DNA from 3 places in the Metabacillus sp. 22489 genome. Region 2 is predicted to be linked to each of the others. Evidence: riboswitches for the same ligand, from Rfam matches in the RefSeq annotation. Region 2 holds a riboswitch; each other region holds the start of a gene.
The links. Region 2 has a riboswitch for cobalamin ahead of metE (5-methyltetrahydropteroyltriglutamate--homocysteine S-methyltransferase). Riboswitches for the same ligand answer to the same signal wherever they lie in the genome.
Positions count from the first base shown of each region.

Region 1: another riboswitch for cobalamin. It lies ahead of ACTJJ9_RS04430 (DUF4430 domain-containing protein); the one in region 2 lies ahead of metE (5-methyltetrahydropteroyltriglutamate--homocysteine S-methyltransferase).
Region 3: another riboswitch for cobalamin. It lies ahead of ACTJJ9_RS05865 (ribonucleoside-diphosphate reductase subunit alpha); the one in region 2 lies ahead of metE (5-methyltetrahydropteroyltriglutamate--homocysteine S-methyltransferase).

Region 1 covers NZ_JBQENT010000005.1:55,648-61,718, forward strand. Annotated here, with positions in the region: gene ACTJJ9_RS04420 (GH1 family beta-glucosidase) at 1-944, shown strand, start outside; gene ACTJJ9_RS04425 (C40 family peptidase) at 1,560-2,903, shown strand; cobalamin riboswitch at 3,200-3,390, shown strand; gene ACTJJ9_RS04430 (DUF4430 domain-containing protein) at 3,548-5,587, shown strand; gene ACTJJ9_RS04435 (DUF4430 domain-containing protein) at 5,702-6,071, shown strand, end outside.
Region 2 covers NZ_JBQENT010000031.1:37,889-43,959, reverse strand. Annotated here, with positions in the region: gene ACTJJ9_RS17170 (hypothetical protein) at 1-22, opposite strand, end outside; gene ACTJJ9_RS17165 (DUF5105 domain-containing protein) at 184-1,248, opposite strand; gene ACTJJ9_RS17160 (STM3941 family protein) at 1,370-1,897, opposite strand; cobalamin riboswitch at 2,238-2,435, shown strand; gene metE (5-methyltetrahydropteroyltriglutamate--homocysteine S-methyltransferase) at 2,587-4,872, shown strand; gene ACTJJ9_RS17150 (hypothetical protein) at 5,260-5,421, opposite strand; gene ACTJJ9_RS17145 (NAD-dependent succinate-semialdehyde dehydrogenase) at 5,586-6,071, shown strand, end outside.
Region 3 covers NZ_JBQENT010000006.1:160,579-166,649, reverse strand. Annotated here, with positions in the region: gene ACTJJ9_RS05875 (MerR family transcriptional regulator) at 1-730, opposite strand, end outside; gene ACTJJ9_RS05870 (ribonucleotide-diphosphate reductase subunit beta) at 978-2,024, opposite strand; gene ACTJJ9_RS05865 (ribonucleoside-diphosphate reductase subunit alpha) at 2,116-4,404, opposite strand; cobalamin riboswitch at 4,535-4,713, opposite strand; gene nhaC (Na+/H+ antiporter NhaC) at 4,914-6,071, opposite strand, start outside.

The DNA of each region.
Region 1 (6,071 bases), on a different contig from region 2:
ATCGCGAAACAATCGACGCATTTGTTGCATATTCTGAAACAATGTTCAAAGAGTTCGCAGGAAAAATCAAACATTGGATTACGCTAAATGAACCATGGTGTATTTCATTTCTATCAAACTACTTAGGAGAGCATGCTCCTGGAAACAGAGATCTTCAATTAGCGGTTGATATTTCACATAACCTCCTTGTAGCTCATGGTAAAACAGTTAAAGCATTTAGAGCGTTAAATATTGAAGGTGAAATCGGATTTGCACCAAACACAACTTGGATGGAGCCATATAGCAATAAGCAGGAAGATATCGATGCTTGTCGCCGTGAGGTTGCATACTTTGTGGAGTGGTTTATGGACCCTGTATTCAAAGGAGAATATCCGCAATTCATGGTTGACTGGTTTAAGGCAAAAGGTGCTGAGCTTCATATTGAAGAGGGTGACTTAGAAACAATTAACCAACCGATCGATTTCCTAGGTATCAACTATTACAACGGCCAGGTAGCACGCTACAAAGAAAACAGCGGCTTATTTGATTCAGAAGGAATCGACATGGGCTACGAACGTACTGATATCGGCTGGCCTGTATTCCCTGAAGGCTTCTATAAGGTGTTAACATATATTACAGGACGCTATGGTCAAGTGCCGATCTACATCACGGAAAATGGCTCATGCTACAATGACGAGCCTGAAAACGGACGCGTAAAAGATGAGCGTCGCATTAAATATTTAAAACAACACTTAACAGCTTTAAGCCGCAGCATCGAATCCGGCGTTAATATTAAAGGCTACTTAACATGGTCACTTATGGACAATTTCGAATGGGCAGAGGGCTATAGCAAGCGCTTTGGTATCGTTCACGTTAACTATAGAACTTTAGAGCGGACAAAAAAAGACAGCTTTTACTGGTTTAAGCACACAATTGTGAATGGATTTTTCGAAAACGATTATTAATATAGTTTAGGAGGAGGGTGACTTAATAGGGCAGCCTCTGGTATATAGGAAACTAACTTAATCATCAGTCTAAATACTATGTTTGAGGGGTCTGAACCTTTGGGTTTCGGGACACCCTCTTTTTTTGTAGTAACCAACATATAAACAAAAAAGAGAGTGACTTAGAAAAATAGTTGTATTTGATAGTATCGATGAAAAATAAAAACCTAAAAAGATAATTTTCCTTATAACTAGTCAATGTTTAAACCTTCATTAAATTGGTCATACTAAAAACAGAATCTATTTCATTAGCAATCGGGAATTTCGATAGATTTTAACAAAAAAACTATACTAATGATGACATTATGTAGTATGATACCGTTATCATGAAAAGTTTATAGTAACAAATACCTGCTATTTTTTTACACTAGTAATCACTATAAATATATGTTAGAGTTTTATAGTGGCTAAATAAGTAAAATTTTAGGGGCTACTGTTATATTTGAAATATAATTGTAATATTAAAAACATATTTTTGTCACTTTTTGATGATATACTTCTAATTGTGACATAAATAAGAAAATAGTATTGGATATTTTAATAAAAAATCATTTTATAGATACATAGGAGCAGATTATGGATAAGAATTGGAAAGTAGGGAAGAGAATGTCGAATAAGAAACTAGTTGTCATGAATTTGGCTGTCATGATTGGATTAGGTAGTTCATTTGCTATTCCTTCAGCAAAAGCTGAAACGGCGTCTGAAATCCAGCAAGAGCGTTCACAAGTTCAAGCAAATATACAAAGCGCTGAACAGGAACTAAAAAAGGTTCAAGAGGAACTTGCTAGACTAAATGAGCAAGCAAAATCTGTTGACCAAGCAATTAGCGAAAACAATAAAAAGATGAAAGAAATTGAAGCACAAATTACAGCTGCAAATGCTGAAATTAGTAAGCTTGAAACAGAAATCGCAGATTTAGAAGAGACAATTAAAAATCGCACTGAGATCTTAAAGCAACGTGCTATCTCCTACCAACATAGTGGAGGAAATGTCGATTACTTAGAAGTATTAGTTGGTTCTTCTAGTTTCGGTGATTTCGTTAATCGTGCAATTGCAGTTGGCAAAATTGTTGAAGCTGATAACGAATTACTACAACAGCATGAAGCTGACCAAAAATCTGTAAAAGAAAAACAAGCAGCTAAAGTGAAAAAGTTAGAAGAGCTAACAGACATGAAAGCTGAAATTGAAGGTATTCAAAAGACAGTTAATGAACAAAAGAAACAAAATGACGCTTTAAAAGCTAAGCTTAAAGATGAAAAAACTGCTAAGGAACTTGCAAAACAAAGCTTAGAGCAAAAGGATCAATCATTAGCATTACAAGAATCTACTTTAAAAGCTGCAGAAGAAGCAGCAAAAGCTGCACAGGCTTCACAAGATTCACAGGCTACTAATTCAAATTCAAGCAGTAATTCTAGTGATAATTCCGATGCTAGCTCTTCAAAATCTAGCACAGAATCTAATTCTACAGAATCAGATTCAAAGTCAAGTAAGAAAGAAACGACTGTAGCATCAACACCTGTCAATCCAAATGGAACTGTTCAGGACTTAATTTCTGCAGGCTATAAATATATCGGCAATTCTGTTTATGTATTCGGTGGCGGAAGATCTGCATCTGATATTGCAAATGGACGTTTTGACTGTTCAGGATTCGTAGCTTGGGCATTCTCAACTGTAGGTGTTAATGTTGGTGCAAGCACAGATTCTCTTAAAAACACAGGTACTCGCGTTCCAGCAAGCCAAATGCAACCAGGAGATATGGTCTTCTTCGATACGTATAAAAAAGATGGACATGTTGGTATCTATGTTGGTGGCGGTAAGTTTATCGGATCACAAAGCTCAACTGGTGTAGCTATTGCAAATATGTCAAGTGGATACTGGGCACAAAAATTCAACGGTCGCGTTATGCGTGTGAATTTATAATATGAAGTCTATTAAGGGCTAGGTGTAAACCTAGTCCTTTTTATATGATTCCAGACTAACTGTTTACCATCTTAATAAATCCTCAAAGATGACCATTTTATGACTATTTGCCAGCCTCATTTATAGTTGTAATTTTTATTCCCTACTTATAATACGAATAAGCATATAAAAAGGTTGCAAGTTTTAAATAAAAAATTTATTTTTTATTCTTTAACAAAATGAAACAACTCTATGACAAACGTTGACAGGTGATTTATCCTAGACTATGATAAAAAAGTCATATAATGATTTTAAAAATTAATAGAATAAAAATAGGTTGATAGATTTAGCTGTCTATCATGAAAAGGGAAGACCGGTGTGAATCCGGCGCGGTCCCGCCACTGTAAATGGGAGCTCTTTTACAGATATACCACTGTTGTTTAATGGGAAGGTTGTAAAGTGAGTGTTGATCATAAGCCAGGAGACCTGCCTATTTTTTGTCATCAATAACCTACGCGGATAGGGATGATGTTTGAGAACAAAGAAGTAGATAGCTCTTATCTATATATCGTTGTAACAAACACATCTCTGCATAGGGGTGTTTTTTTGTTGCATTGCTTTCTTTAAGTTAAGAAAGGGAAAACATATAAAGGAGGAGTTATTCTTTGAACAAACAATACTTGTCACAACGGTTTATTGCTATTTTTATGATTATGTTACTTGCAATCTTTCAAGTTGTTTCGTTTACTCCACAAAACGTTGAAGCAGCATCGTTAGAAAACGGAGCAACAATTTCAGCTGTTGACCACAATGGAGAGGCAGTTTTACCTTTAACAGCTGTAAATATAAAGGAAGGACAAACTGCATATGATGTCCTAAAGGAAATAACAGAAGCGAAAGATATTCCATTAGATGCACCAATAGACCCGACATACGGACCATTTATTAATAATATAGGGAATGTTACATTACCTGCAGGGCAATATTGGACGCTCAGTATTAATGGTGAACCTGCTACAGTAGGAGCTGATGGCTATACTGTAAAAAATGGTGATAGCCTTCTCTTTAAAGTGTCAGGCTATCCATATGAACAGGTTGATGTGAAAGTATCAGCAATCGATCAAAAAGGAAATAAAATACTTGATGAAACGGTATCCGTTTTTAAAGGTTCAAGTGGCTATGATGCAGTAAAGCTAGCAGGGAAATTAGCTAATGTCGAAGTAGATGCATCAATCGATTCAACTTGGTTTGCCTTTATAAATAATATAGGAAACACAGAGCTAGGTGAGACAGATTATTGGAGTGTTTATTTAAATGATATTTCAATGATGGAAGGCCTTTCTTCATATATTCCTAAAAGTGGTGATCATATTGAATTAAGATTACCAAAGGTAGATGATGAAGGTTCAGGAGAGGAAGAGGATCCAGATACAGGTAATGGGCTACCTGAAGGGGAAAGTCCAAATCCAACCCCAACCCCAGAACCAAATCCAGAACCACAACCTGAAGCTGACCCTGTCACAAAAGAAACAGTAAATGCAACTATTAATCATTTAGCTGACAAATATTTTACAACAAATGGTATTCAAGATCATATGGCAGCAGTTGCTTTAAATATTGTTGGCGATGAATTACCAAAATCATATATAGAAGAGCTTAAAAAGGAAATAATTGATCGAGATGGTGTCTATAGAAATGTTACAGATTATGAGAAAATTGTTTTAAGCTTAACTTCTGCTAATGTAGATGCCTCGAGTTTTGTTGGCTATGATTTAATAGAAAAAATTTATAATAATGAGCGGATGACGATTCAAGGAAATAACGGAGTTGCTTATGCATTAATTGCTCTTGACAGTGGGAACTATGAAATTCCAAGTAATGCAAAATGGACAAGAGAAGCTCTTGTTAAGTATTTATTAAATGAACAACTTGAATCTGGTGGCTGGTCATTAGCACCTAACAGTAAGGAAAGTATCGATATTACAGCTATGATCCTTACAGCATTAGCTCCATATCAAGACCAAGAAAATGTTAAGTCTGCAATAAATAAGGCAGTTGAGTGGATTGCTAGTGAGCAGGATAATGATGGAGGATTTAGTGACGAATATAACGGTGGAGACGCCAGTGAAACAACTGCACAAGTCATTATTGGATTAACAGCTGTTGGTGTTGATCCAACAGGGGAACAGTTTACGAAGCAAGCGACTGTAGAATCAGCTTCTAATCACATAAACCTAATTCAGCACCTTTTAACATTTAAGCAAGAAGATGGAGGGTTTGCTCATTTACTTGCTGATAATGAATCCGATTATATGGCAAGCACACAAGCGCTATTAGCGTTATTAGCATATCAGGATTATCTAAATGAAGGAAAAAGCTCAATCTATCAATTTTCTCAACCAGATACAGAAGTAGTAGTACCTGAAGAGGATAGCGATAATAAAGTTGAGACACCAGCACCAGAGGCTCCAGTTGAGAATAACAAGCCTGTTCCAGCAACTGATAATGAAGCTTCAAACACCGATAATTCAAAAGTAAATCAGAATGAAGGAAATAGCAATGTAGAACAGTTGCAAAAAACGGAAGGACATCAGCTTCCAAACACTGCAACACCACTTTATAACTTAATTGTCATCGGTGTCGTTATTGCGGTTATAGGAACTGCTGTACTTATTTATACTAGACGTCGCTCACAAAATGCTTAATAGAAATGCCCTCTTAATCCTTAGAGGGCGTTTTCCTATTTTTATGCCACAGCGTGTTTATGATATTCTTGGAAGAGATAATTTGTACTGTAATGGAGATAGGAGGTTTTTGAAATGAAGATGGGGAAAATAATGTTGATTGCTCTTCTATCTTTTTTTGTTTTTATGTCCGGTTGTGCAAAGGATGAAGTTGTTCCAATGACAGACCAATCCGCAGCTGGAGAAAAGGCTTCAGGGGAAAATGTAGCCGATACTCAGGATAAAGAGGAGCAGGCCGATAAAAAAGCTGAATCAAAGCAAACGGATACGACGAATAATATAGAAGAAAAGCAGGAGACTGACGGGAAAGCAAAAGATGATTCAGCCAGCACTCAAAAGTCTGTGGAAAATACAGAACCATCATCAAATACGAAAAAGAACGAAACGATAAATACTGCACCAAAAACTTCAACAAACACGAACGAGACAACAGGTAAGGAAAATA
Region 2 (6,071 bases):
AATAATAACCATATGGATTCATGAAGGACTCTCCTTTTTTGTAAATAATATGAAATCCATATAAGTCTATGTAGGTTTTTGCGGAGTGTGAAGGCTTTTGCCTAGGTTGTAACAATCAAAATAATGTCTTTAAAAAAAAGAAAGAGAGCAAAAATTCGCTCTCTAGATTGATTATGTTTTTAATTAGTCAAATTTCAAAAATGGTAAGGAAATATCTTGTGAACGGTAATCACTCGCATCGAGCACCCATTTGTCTTTTCCTGATTTTTTCAATTGAAGTTCTACTGTTACTTCACTTGTAGATGGTTTCATAGTAGCAAATTCCTTTGCCATTTCATCAAAAACAAATTTTTGCAATTCCATTTCAGTCGCTTGTTGATTTTTACTCACATAATCTTCAGCTTTCTTTTGGAGTGAAGGTTGCATAGATGGTACATCAAGTGGTGAGGCAGTTAATTCAACAATTGCTGTATCTTCACTTATAGTTTTTGTTACAGTTTGCGCTTTTACTTTTTCTTTTAATGCAGCCTTCATGGACTTGACTAAATTAAATAAGCTTTGTTTATCAATTTGATCTTCTGAAATATAAGCTGTGCTCATGAAACCTTCGATAATTGCATCATCAAACTCTCTAACTAGAGCTTCTTTATCTTCTCCAACTAAAGTCTCGAACTCTGGGCTTTCACCATTGTAAAATAAAACATCTATGTAAGCTGAGAGAGCTTTTGCAGGATTTTGTAAATCTTCAGCCGTTTCTAATAACTTTTCATCTTTACCATCAATATCAAACTCAATTACTTCCTGTTCTTTTTCATATTGTTCAGTAGATGAATAAACTAATTGATAATCTTCACCTTTATCAACTAAAAAGTATAAACTTCCTTCAAGCTTTTTACCTTTACTAAGTGTTGCATATTTTAATACTGAATTATAGTCTTCAGGCTCTGATTCACCTGCCATTGTGTCACCTTGATAAAGAACGAAATTATTGTTGTCAACATCTAATGGATCTTTACCATTATTCGTAACGGAAATATCAATTTTTAATGCCAACTGGTCATCTGATGCATTATCATATTCTGAAGGTAATGTGTATTCCACATTATCGATACTAATATCGGCTACCTTTGCTTTTTCTTTCTTTTTATCTTCGCCACCTGATTCTTCCTTACTAGTTGAGCTTGATGAACATGCAGCAGCAAACGTTGTAAGTAAAATTAAAGATAAAATCATCATAAATTTTTTCATTATTGCGTCCTCCTAATTATCTTTTGAATACAACATTTTCCATGATATATAATTTATCCGAATTATGGAATAGGAGGAAAATCCTGAATGTCTACAAAAGATGAGTATTTTTTACTATATTCTACAAATTTTGACCTTCCTCAATTTGGATTAAAATAGGGATTTCATATTTTTCAAGAGCTTCAAAAAACTCATTTTCGTTTTTTAAATAAGATAAGGAAATATTAAAAGGTGGGAACCCCATTCTTTGATTAAGACCGACTAATTTTCTTGCACGACCAGATAATTTATCAATATAATGTTCCTCGTTTTTTAGAATAATACCTAGAAATCTACTCATCTGATATTTATAAGGGACAAAGCCTTCAAAGTCTTCCCAAGGTACAAACCCTGGATTTCCTGGACCGTTCAGTGTTATTCCATTTTTCGAAAGGATAACAATCGGTTCATGTTTTATGAGTCGTTTCAATATTGTATATGTACATAGGATTAAAATAATGGCCAATATAAAGGTAAAAATCATCATAAATATCTCTTCACCTGATAGTGCGAGAATAATAGCAAAATAGAAAGATCCGATTGTTAAAAGCGTCAAGAAAATAAATGCCAATACCATTTTTGTTTTAGAATTATAAAATTTTTCTTCCAATGGTGTACCTCCATTATAAGTAAATATTCATCACAACAATTTTTCAAAATCGTTGTGATCATTTAGTCAAACCATATAACATTATAGCAATCCAAAATGGAATTTTTTACAGTATAGAAATAATCAGGAAAAATGTCTTAGTAAAAAGTTTTGTACATAGTAATTAATTACTATGAATTTATTTATATAAAATATTTAATTAGATTCATCATTCTAATTTTGTGTGTTGAATTGCATAATTTCTATAAACATATAAAAGTAATTTTTCAATTAAGAAAAAGCCTTGATAAAAGGATAAAAATAATATAAAGTAAATCCATGTTTGAAAAGTTTAAAATTTTATAATGTTCAGTTAATAGGTGTTAAAAGTATTTGTTGCTTTTAACTTAAAAGGGAAGTTCGGTGTAAATCCGACACGGTCGCGCCACTGTAATGGGGAATTTTGTATCAAACCACTGTTACTCATTTATTTGAGAACGGGAAGGGATACAAAATGATGAGTCTAAGTCAGGAGACCTGCCTATTAAATGCACTTGTACCTACGCGTAATAGGGAGGAGTGATGGTCATATGTTGAATCAGTTTTTATATTTCAACTCCAGCTAACTATGGAATTTGACGATCAATCCCTCTCATCATTTTGAGAGGTTTTTATTTTCATACTAAACATAGAAGAGGAGTACATGAAATATGATAAAAAGTTCAAATATTGGTTATCCAAGAATTGGAGAAAATCGGGAATGGAAGAAGACGTTAGAACTCTTTTGGTCCGAACAAATGAGTGAAGAGGAATTTGAGAAAGAAATGAAACAGATTCGTTTATCGCATTTGAAAAAACAACAAGATAAAGGAATCGATCTCATTCCTATTGGAGATTTTAGTTATTATGATCATGTATTAGATACTGCAGTTATGTTTAATCTTATTCCTGAACGTTTTAAAACAACGAACGGAAAATTATCATTAGTTAACTATTTTGAGATTGCAAGAGGTAGTAAAGGCAAAGTTGCTTCTGAAATGACGAAATGGTTTAACACGAATTATCATTACATCGTTCCGGAACTAAACAAAGTGGAACCAAAATTAATGGAGAATAGACTTGTTCATTTGTTCAATGAGGCGAAGGAAGAATTAGGTATATATGGGAAGCCAGTTATTGTAGGGCCGATTACTTTGTTATCATGCTCAAAAGGTTTTACAAACGAACAAAGAGCTTCTTTGTTACAATCTCTTATTCCGTTATATATTGAAGTATTTACAGAACTTAGAGGTGCCGGAGCTGAATGGATTCAAATTGATGAACCAATTTTAGTGAAGGATGTCAAAGAGGAAATTGTTAACGAATTACAGCTTGTATATTCAGCTTTCGCGCAAAATGTTCAAGATGTGAATCTAATCATTCAAACTTATTTTGAAAGTACAGAATACTATAAAGAACTCATTAACCTTCCAGTAGCGGGAATTGGTCTTGATTTTGTTCATGATGCAGGCGCAAATCTCAAGCTTCTTGAAAAATACGGCTTCCCTAATGAAAAATATTTATTTGCGGGGATTATTGATGGGAGAAATATTTGGAAGTCTAAATTGGTGGATAAATTCGATTTTGTAAAGGAACTTTCAAATAAAATTGGTGAAAATCGTATGTTTTTACAGCCATCATGTAGTTTACTTCATGTTCCTGTTACAGTGAAAAATGAACAACAGCTCGAATCTCAAATAAGAGATGTTTTAGCATTTGCAGATGAAAAATTAGATGAAATCGCATTACTTACTCATGTTTTTACGGAAAAACAGCAGATTGATGATTTAGAAAATTATGATAAAGTTATTCATTCTTTTAAAGAGTCTGCTTATCGAAATGTTGAGCATATTCAGGAAGCGATAAATAATCTTGAACACTATTCAAGTTCTCGAATATCTGTAGAGAAGCGAAAGCAAATCCATGAAGAGAAGTGGAAGTTACCACTTTTACCAACGACAACGATAGGAAGCTTTCCGCAAACAAAGGAAGTCAGAAAACAAAGATTAAAATGGAGAAAAGGTGAACTATCCGATAAGGACTATGAACAATATATTCAAAGTGAAATTAAAAAATGGATAACTATTCAAGAAGAAATAGGATTAGATGTTCTAGTTCATGGTGAATTCGAACGGACAGATATGGTTGAGTTTTTTGGGGAAAAGCTTGAAGGAGTTGCGATCACAAAGAATGGATGGGTTCAATCATATGGATCCCGATGTGTGAAACCGCCTGTTATTTTTGGGGATGTATACTGTAAACAGAATATGACAGTTAAAGAAACTGTTTATGCACAATCCTTAACAGATAAGCCTGTAAAAGGGATGTTAACAGGACCTGTCACAATTATAAATTGGTCCTTTGTACGTGATGATATTAGTCGGACTGATGTAATGAATCAGGTAGCATTAGCAATTCGAAGTGAAGTTGAAGCTTTAGAGAAGCACGCTATAACAATGATTCAAGTTGATGAAGCAGCATTACGAGAGGGGTTACCATTAAAACAGGAAAAAACAGAAGCGTATTTAAATGCTTCAGTTTATGCCTTTAAACTAGCAACTTCTTCGGTAAAACCTGATACACAGGTACATACTCATATGTGCTATTCGAATTTTGATGATATTATCCATGCGATTGATGCCTTAGATGCCGATGTTATTTCTATTGAAACATCAAGGAGCCATGGAGAGCTCATCACTTCCTTTGAAGAGCATCATTATAATAAAGGTATTGGCCTAGGTGTATATGATATTCATAGTCCGCGCGTTCCTACAATAGAAGAAATAACGCAAAATATTAAACGAGCACTCGAGGTTCTTGATTATCGAGCATTTTGGGTAAATCCTGATTGTGGATTGAAAACACGTGGAGAAGCTGAAACAGTTGCTGCATTAAAAGTAATGGTAGAAGCTGCACATCAGTATCGAGTAAAAATTCAGTCATTAGAGACTGTTTAAGCGTAAAATATAATTTGTAACCATTTGGCACTGATACTTCTGTATCAGTGCTTTTTTATTAGCTGTTTTTCAGAGCTAGATTATATTTCTCTCTAAGGTTTTCTTTTAGACACACTTTATAATGAGATTTCTATCAAACGGGGCTCTCATAGATGATCCTTGGATATAGGTTTTAATTATTACTTTCCAAATTTACATTCTCCATTTTAATTTGTTTTGAAATTATAATAGAAGGTTTTATCGCTAGAAAATCGAATAATATTATGAAACGGGAGATTTTCCTAGTTGCATTCAACTCTGATATTTATTTATCTAGTTTAGGAAAGAGTCGCATTCTTTGAGACTATGATAGAAGTAAGAGGGACTGTCAAGTTGACAGTAATCCCCTTATGGTAAATCGGAGTGTTTACCAGGCTCATCTTTTCCACCAGTATCATTACCTGTTCCTGACGTATAACCAACTCGATAGACAGAATCTTTTTTTTGACGAAGTGCATCAGGCATTTGGTATTGTTTTTCATCATTTTGAAATTGCCCTTTTTTTGACATTGGAATACCTCCCAACATTTTATAGTAAACATTCCAAAATAGTTTAACCTAATAAGGACAAATTATTAGCGGATTTAGATTAGAGCATTTTTCTTGAAACATCATGATAAGTTATTTACGTTATAAAATAGCAAGTGAAGAAAAGGTATCAAGAGGAGGAAGTCATGAAACATTTTCATATTTTTATAGATGGTCAATGGATAGGGGAAGACCTTGAAAAAATAGACGTAATAAATCCAGCAACTAGCGAAGTGGTTGCAACTGTACCTAATGCAGGGAAGAAAGAATCGGAACATGCAATTGCTTCGGCTTATCGAGCATTTTCAGAATGGTCCTCTTTATCAGCATATGAACGTTCCGAATATATTCGTCAATGGTACGATTTAATAAATGAGCATCAAGATGAGCTTGCTAAAACAATGACAGTCGAACAGGGAAAACCATTAAAAGAGGCATTAGGTGAAATTGGTTATGCAAATGGTTTCTTATCGTGGTATGCGGAGGAAGCTAAGCGAATATACGGTGAATTGATTCCTGCCACTAGTCAGAATAAACGCCTTTTTGTTCAAAAACAACCAGTTGGAGTTGTAGCAGTTATTACCCCATGGAATTTTCCAGCTGCAATGATTACAAGAAAGGTTGCCCCTGCT
Region 3 (6,071 bases), on a different contig from region 2:
CGCGTAAAAACTTCGTACCACCTTTTACGGTTTTGTCATAGTAAGCGGTGAATCGTTCATCGGCAACGTACATTTCAGCGAGCCCGGCATGTGCTTCCTTCGAATAACTTGACCATGAATACATTAGCCATTCTTTATGCTTTGCAGCAAGCTCCTGTGCTAATTCTGATGAAGGGTCACCCGTTTCATAGGCTTTCTTAAGTAAGGTGTTGATTTCCTCACCTAAGCTTGTCATTGCTTCATATTTCTCTTGTGACATCCCCATTAGCTTCGCATTGCTGGCATCAACTGTTTCATCACCATATTTTTCACGAATTTCCTTACCGTATTTCGCTTCATTTTCTTCGATCATTTTTTCCTTTAATCCTTCAAATTTATCTTTATCTTGCATATCAATTCCTCCTTCTTTACTCGCAATCGTTTTTTCGATCGTTTCAATCATTTTGTCAAGACGGTCCCGTTTTTTTGTAAGATTTTTATAGTGATTTTTCAATGCCTCTGTTTCATTAAAACTAGGCTTGGAGATGATGTTCATAATGTCCTCCAGGCTTACTTCTAATTCGCGATAAAATAAGATTTGTTGAAGAAGATCGACTTCCTTATCACTATAAATACGGTATCCAGATTCATTGATTCTAGCTGGCTTCAGTAAACCTATTTGGTCGTAGTATCTAAGTGTGCGGCCGCTAACACCTGATAACTGAGCAAGCTTGTTGACTGTATATTCCATTGCTAACCCTCCTGACAGTTTCATCATAAACGTTGACGTTGCGTAAAGGTCAATAGGAGAAAATAAAAATTTTACATTTGTTTTTTCATTAATAGTCTGGATTGAAAATTGTACTTTAGCTTTAACCGTTGAGCTTTAGAAGAGTCCTCATTACTTTAAAAGAACAATCATTCTAAAAGTGTACCATTTATTTATTAGGATAATCATAATAAAAAGACCAAATCGTAGGAGATTTGGTCAAAGCTTATTACAAGTCATCAAAGCCATTATCAACATGGTTTACCTTAGTATATTGTCGAGATTTTTGTTCGAAGAAGTCTGATTTACCTAAATCAACTTCTTCGTATGCTTTAATCCATTTTAATGGGTTTGTTCGATAGCCTTCATATGGACGATCAAATCCAAGCTGATTACAACGGACATTTGTGTAAAATTTAATATAATCCTCAACATCCTGCATATTAATTCCATCAATTTTGTTTCCGATGATTGTGCGGCCCCATTCAATTTCAAGCTCTGCTGCTTTCATAAACGTTTCTTTTACAAATGTAGCGAGCTCTTCATTATCATATTCTGGGTTTTCCCTTAATACTTCTTTAAAGATTTTAACGAATAAATCAACATGGATTTGCTCATCACGATTAATGTAGTTAATCATTGTGCTCGTTGCAACCATTTTTTGATTACGAGCAAGGTTATAAAAGAATGCAAAGCCGGAATAGAAGAATAGCCCTTCTAAAATGACGTCATAGACAATTGATTTTAGAAGGTTTTCTACTGTCGGGTTCTCAGCAAAGTCTTGATAGCCTTGAGTTACAAATTCATTTCGCTTACGAAGTGTAGGCTCACTTCGCCAATATTCAAATACATCGTCCTGTACTTGTTTTGGGACTATGCTTGAAAGGACATATGAATACGAATGATTATGAATAACTTCCTGTTGAGCGAGAATAATCATTAATGCATTTATACTTGAATCTGTTAAATAATCTGCTACTTTCCCAGCATAGTCTGTTTGAATACTATCGAGAAGGGCAAGGAGGCCGATAATTTTAAGAAAGGCATCCTTTTCATTATCTGAAAGGCTAGGATATTGCTTCGTATCCTGTGCCATATTGATTTCAAATGGTGTCCAGAAGTTGCTTAGCATTTTTTTATATTTAGGAAATGCCCATGAATACGCAACATCATCCCAGTTTAAGACATTAGAGCTTTCGCCGTTAACAATCGCAGTTGAACGATTAGGTGCATCTGCATCCATAATTTTTCGTTTTGTTAATAGTTTTTCCGTCATTTAATATGTCTCCTTTATAGAAGGTTTCCTCATCTTAAAACATGCTTGTCCAATTTAATAAATCGTAAACTCCTAGCAAACTAAATGTAGCTTAGCTTGCACAGGAGTCACATTCTTCAATTGTGCTTGAAGTAGAGCGGACATAGTAGGTAGTCTTTAAACCTTCCTTCCATGCAGTTAAATGCAACTCTAATAAATCTTTCGCTTTAATAGTGTTTTGTACATAAAAGTTAAAGGAAATAGATTGGTCAATATGTCGTTGACGAGCAGCATTTTGTTTAATGCTCCAACGTTGGTCAATTAAATAGGCTGATTTGTAAAACCATGTTGTCGTCGGATTTAAATCAGGCACAGTTACCGGAATCTTATAATCTTTCTTTTCCTCTGAATAAACCTTTTGGAAGATTGGATCAATACTTGCAGTACTTCCAGCAAGAATCGATGTTGAAGCATTCGGAGCAACCGCCATTAGATAGCCGTTACGGATTCCATGCTTGCTTATCTCAGACTTTAATGAGTCCCAATCAAGGCTGCTGTTATCTGAGCGATAGCCTTTTTTGTCAAAATAAGCTCCAGTTTCCCAATCAGAACCTTTAAATACCGGGTAAGAACCCTTTTCTTTGGCAAGCTCTAAGCTTGCTTTAATCGTTAAGTAGGAGATTTTTTCATAAAGCTCATCAGCATAATGAACTGCTTCGTCATTTTCCCACTTTAATTGTTTTAATGCTAATAAATGATGCCAGCCGAACGTACCTAAGCCAATTGCACGATATTTTTGATTCGTTAATTTCGCTTGCAGTACAGGGATTGTGTTTAAATCTATGACATTATCAAGCATTCTTACTTGAATACTTATTAATTTTTCAAGAACATCTTCAGTAACTGCTTTCGCAAGATTAATAGAGGAAAGATTACATACAACAAAATCACCTGGTGTTTTCACCGTGATAATTTTACCATCCTCTGTGTATTGCTCTTCTACTGTTGTTGGACTTTGGTTTTGCGTAATTTCTGTGCAAAGATTGCTGCAGTAAATCATTCCTTGATGAGAATTCGCATTATGACGATTTACTTCATCACGATAGAACATATAAGGAGTGCCACTTTCTAACTGACTGATCATAATTCGTTTCATAATTTCAATTGCAGGCACTTTTTCCTTTGATAGCTGTTCATTTTCTACACATTCCCAATATTTTTCGCGGAACGAACCATTGCCTTTTTGCTCATCATAAAAATCCTCAATGCTATAGCCCATCACTTGGCGAACCTCATGTGGATCAAATAAATACCAGTCACCACGTGCTTCTACCTGTTCCATAAAGATATCTGGAATACAAACACCAGTGAATAAGTCATGTGTTCGCAACCGTTCGTCACCATTATTAAGCTTTGCATCTAAAAAGGAGAAAATATCTTTATGCCAAACGTCTAAATAAACAGCAATTGCTCCTTTTCGTTGCCCGAGCTGATCAACACTTACTGCTGTATTATTAAGCTGCTTCATCCACGGAATGACACCTGAAGAAACACCTTTGAAGCCTTTTATATCACTGCCACGGCTACGGATTTTACCGAAATATGCTCCGATTCCGCCACCTGATTTAGATAAATTGGCAATATCGGTATTGCTGTCAAAAATGCCTTGAAGACTATCATCGATCGTATCGATGAAACAGCTAGATAATTGGCCTACAGGCTTTCCAGCATTTGATAAAGTTGGTGTAGCTACTGTCATATATAAATTACTCATTGCCCAGTAGGCTTGTTCAATTAAGGCAAGACGATTTTCCTTCTTTTCATTTGCCATTAAAGTCATCGCAATGATTAAAAAGCGCTCCTGTGGAAGCTCGAAAATCTCTTTTGTAAAATCGCGTGTCAAATAACGATCAGCTAAAGTACGGAGACCGATGTATGTAAATAATTGATCTCTTTCAGGCACAATGAATTTACCGATTTCTTCAATTTCTGATTTCGAATAATTCTCTAATAGCATTTTATTGTAAAGACCCTTTGAAACAAGAGTTTGAATCAATTCGTAAAAGTCGCCATATTGTTTTTCTCTATCATAGCCTCTATTTGCAGCAGCTTCCTTATAAAGCTTTTTTAAATAGATGTGTGCACAAAAGTATGTCCACTCTGGCTCTTGTTCATTGATACGGGAGAGCCCTTCTAAAATTAAGAGATTCGTAAGTTGATCAACCGTGTACGTATCACGTTGCATAACTGTATGAATGATTCGATTAAGATAGTCATCAATATGTAGTGTTGGATAATGCTGATGGATGTTTTTTATAAAAGAAGTTAATTTTTTTTCATCAAAAGGGATCTCGTTGTTGTTGCTATCAATAATAATTGGTGAGTAAGTGGTTGTAGTCATAGTATTTCCTCCATCTGTGTTCAATTAGTGCTCAGGGGATTAAGCGACAAAACGACAGATAAGAGCAGAGTGTTAAACCCTGTTTAAAAACTTACTATCGTTCCCGCTTCTCATTCCCCGGAGAAGGTGAAACTTTAGCGAATACTAGGCAGGTCTCCTGACTTATGCTCTTCCTACTATGAGTCCTTCCCATACTTGATGTACAGTGGTTATCTCAGTTCGTCACACTTACAGTTGCGGGGACAGCTCTGGACTTTCACCAGATTCCCTTATTAAGCCTATTTTGGCACCTATCATTCGCAAAGAATACAATATATAGTTATTTTATCAAGAAAACTATCAATATATAGTTTTCGTTGAGTTCTATTTACAATCATAATGCAGAAGAATAAATTAATCAACTAATAGTTATTAAATGTCGAAACATATTGTGACAATTAATCTAAAAAAAGAAAGCTGCCATAATTTTCACGGGGGAAACCCTTATGAGGCAACTTTCTATAGCCATACTATTTATGCTTACTCATATATCCAAATAAAATCGAAAAGAGTGGAGATAAATACAAAAAGAAAACATATGGTAAATAATCAATAACCTCTACGCCAAGTGTTTGAGCAAAGAATGCTCCACTCACCGCCCATGGGAATAACGGATTGACTAATGTTCCAGCATCCTCGAGGGTTCTTGACATATACTTACGACTGATTTGCATATTATCATATAAGCCTTTAAACGATTGTCCAGGTATAAGGATGGACAAATATTGCTCTCCAGTTAATAGGTTGACGCCAAAAGAGGAGGCTGCTGTTGATAAAATAAGCTGTCCCTTTGTTTTGATTCGTTTCATTAATCCATTTAATAGAACAGGAATAATCTTTAAAACATCAAGTAGTCCACCAAAAGCAAAGGCAATCATGATAAGGGAAATTGACCACATCATCGATTGAAGCCCGCCACGATTGAGCATGGACATAAGCAATTCGTTATCAATGGAATAGGATGTCCCAAATTGTAAGATCGTAAGGAATTTCCCTATTGATACTCCTTGTAATGCTCCTGCAGTCACACCGGCAGTAATAATTCCTATGATGAGAGAAGGAATCACAGGTACCTTTCGAATAGCTAGAATAACAACTAATAAAGGAGATAATAGCGTAAGAGCATTAATATCAATTTCACTTTCAATGATTGTCACCATCTTCGCAATTTCAGAAAATGATGCTGTCTCAATCGGAGTGATTTTGCCTAGTACGATAAAAATAATCGTTGTTATGATGATGCTTGGCACAGTTGTGATTGTCATATGACGAATATGTGTGAACAAAGGAACAGAGCTTACACCTGAAGCAAAATTTGTCGTATCAGACATAGGTGACATTTTATCCCCAAAGCAAGCTCCAGAAATAACGGCTCCAGCAACCCATTCAACAGGTAAGCCAATTGCCATTCCAACCCCCATTAAAGCAACCCCAACTGTGCTAACAGTCGTAAAGGAGCTACCAACAAGACTTGAAATAACCATACAAGAAAACAAGCTAGTCACTAATAAATAGCTAGGGTCAATAATTGATAAAGCATAGACCATAACAGTAGGAATCGTTCCACTAGCCATCCATGCGCCAATTAACATTCCGATTAAGCCTAGGACGATGATTGGTTGGATTCC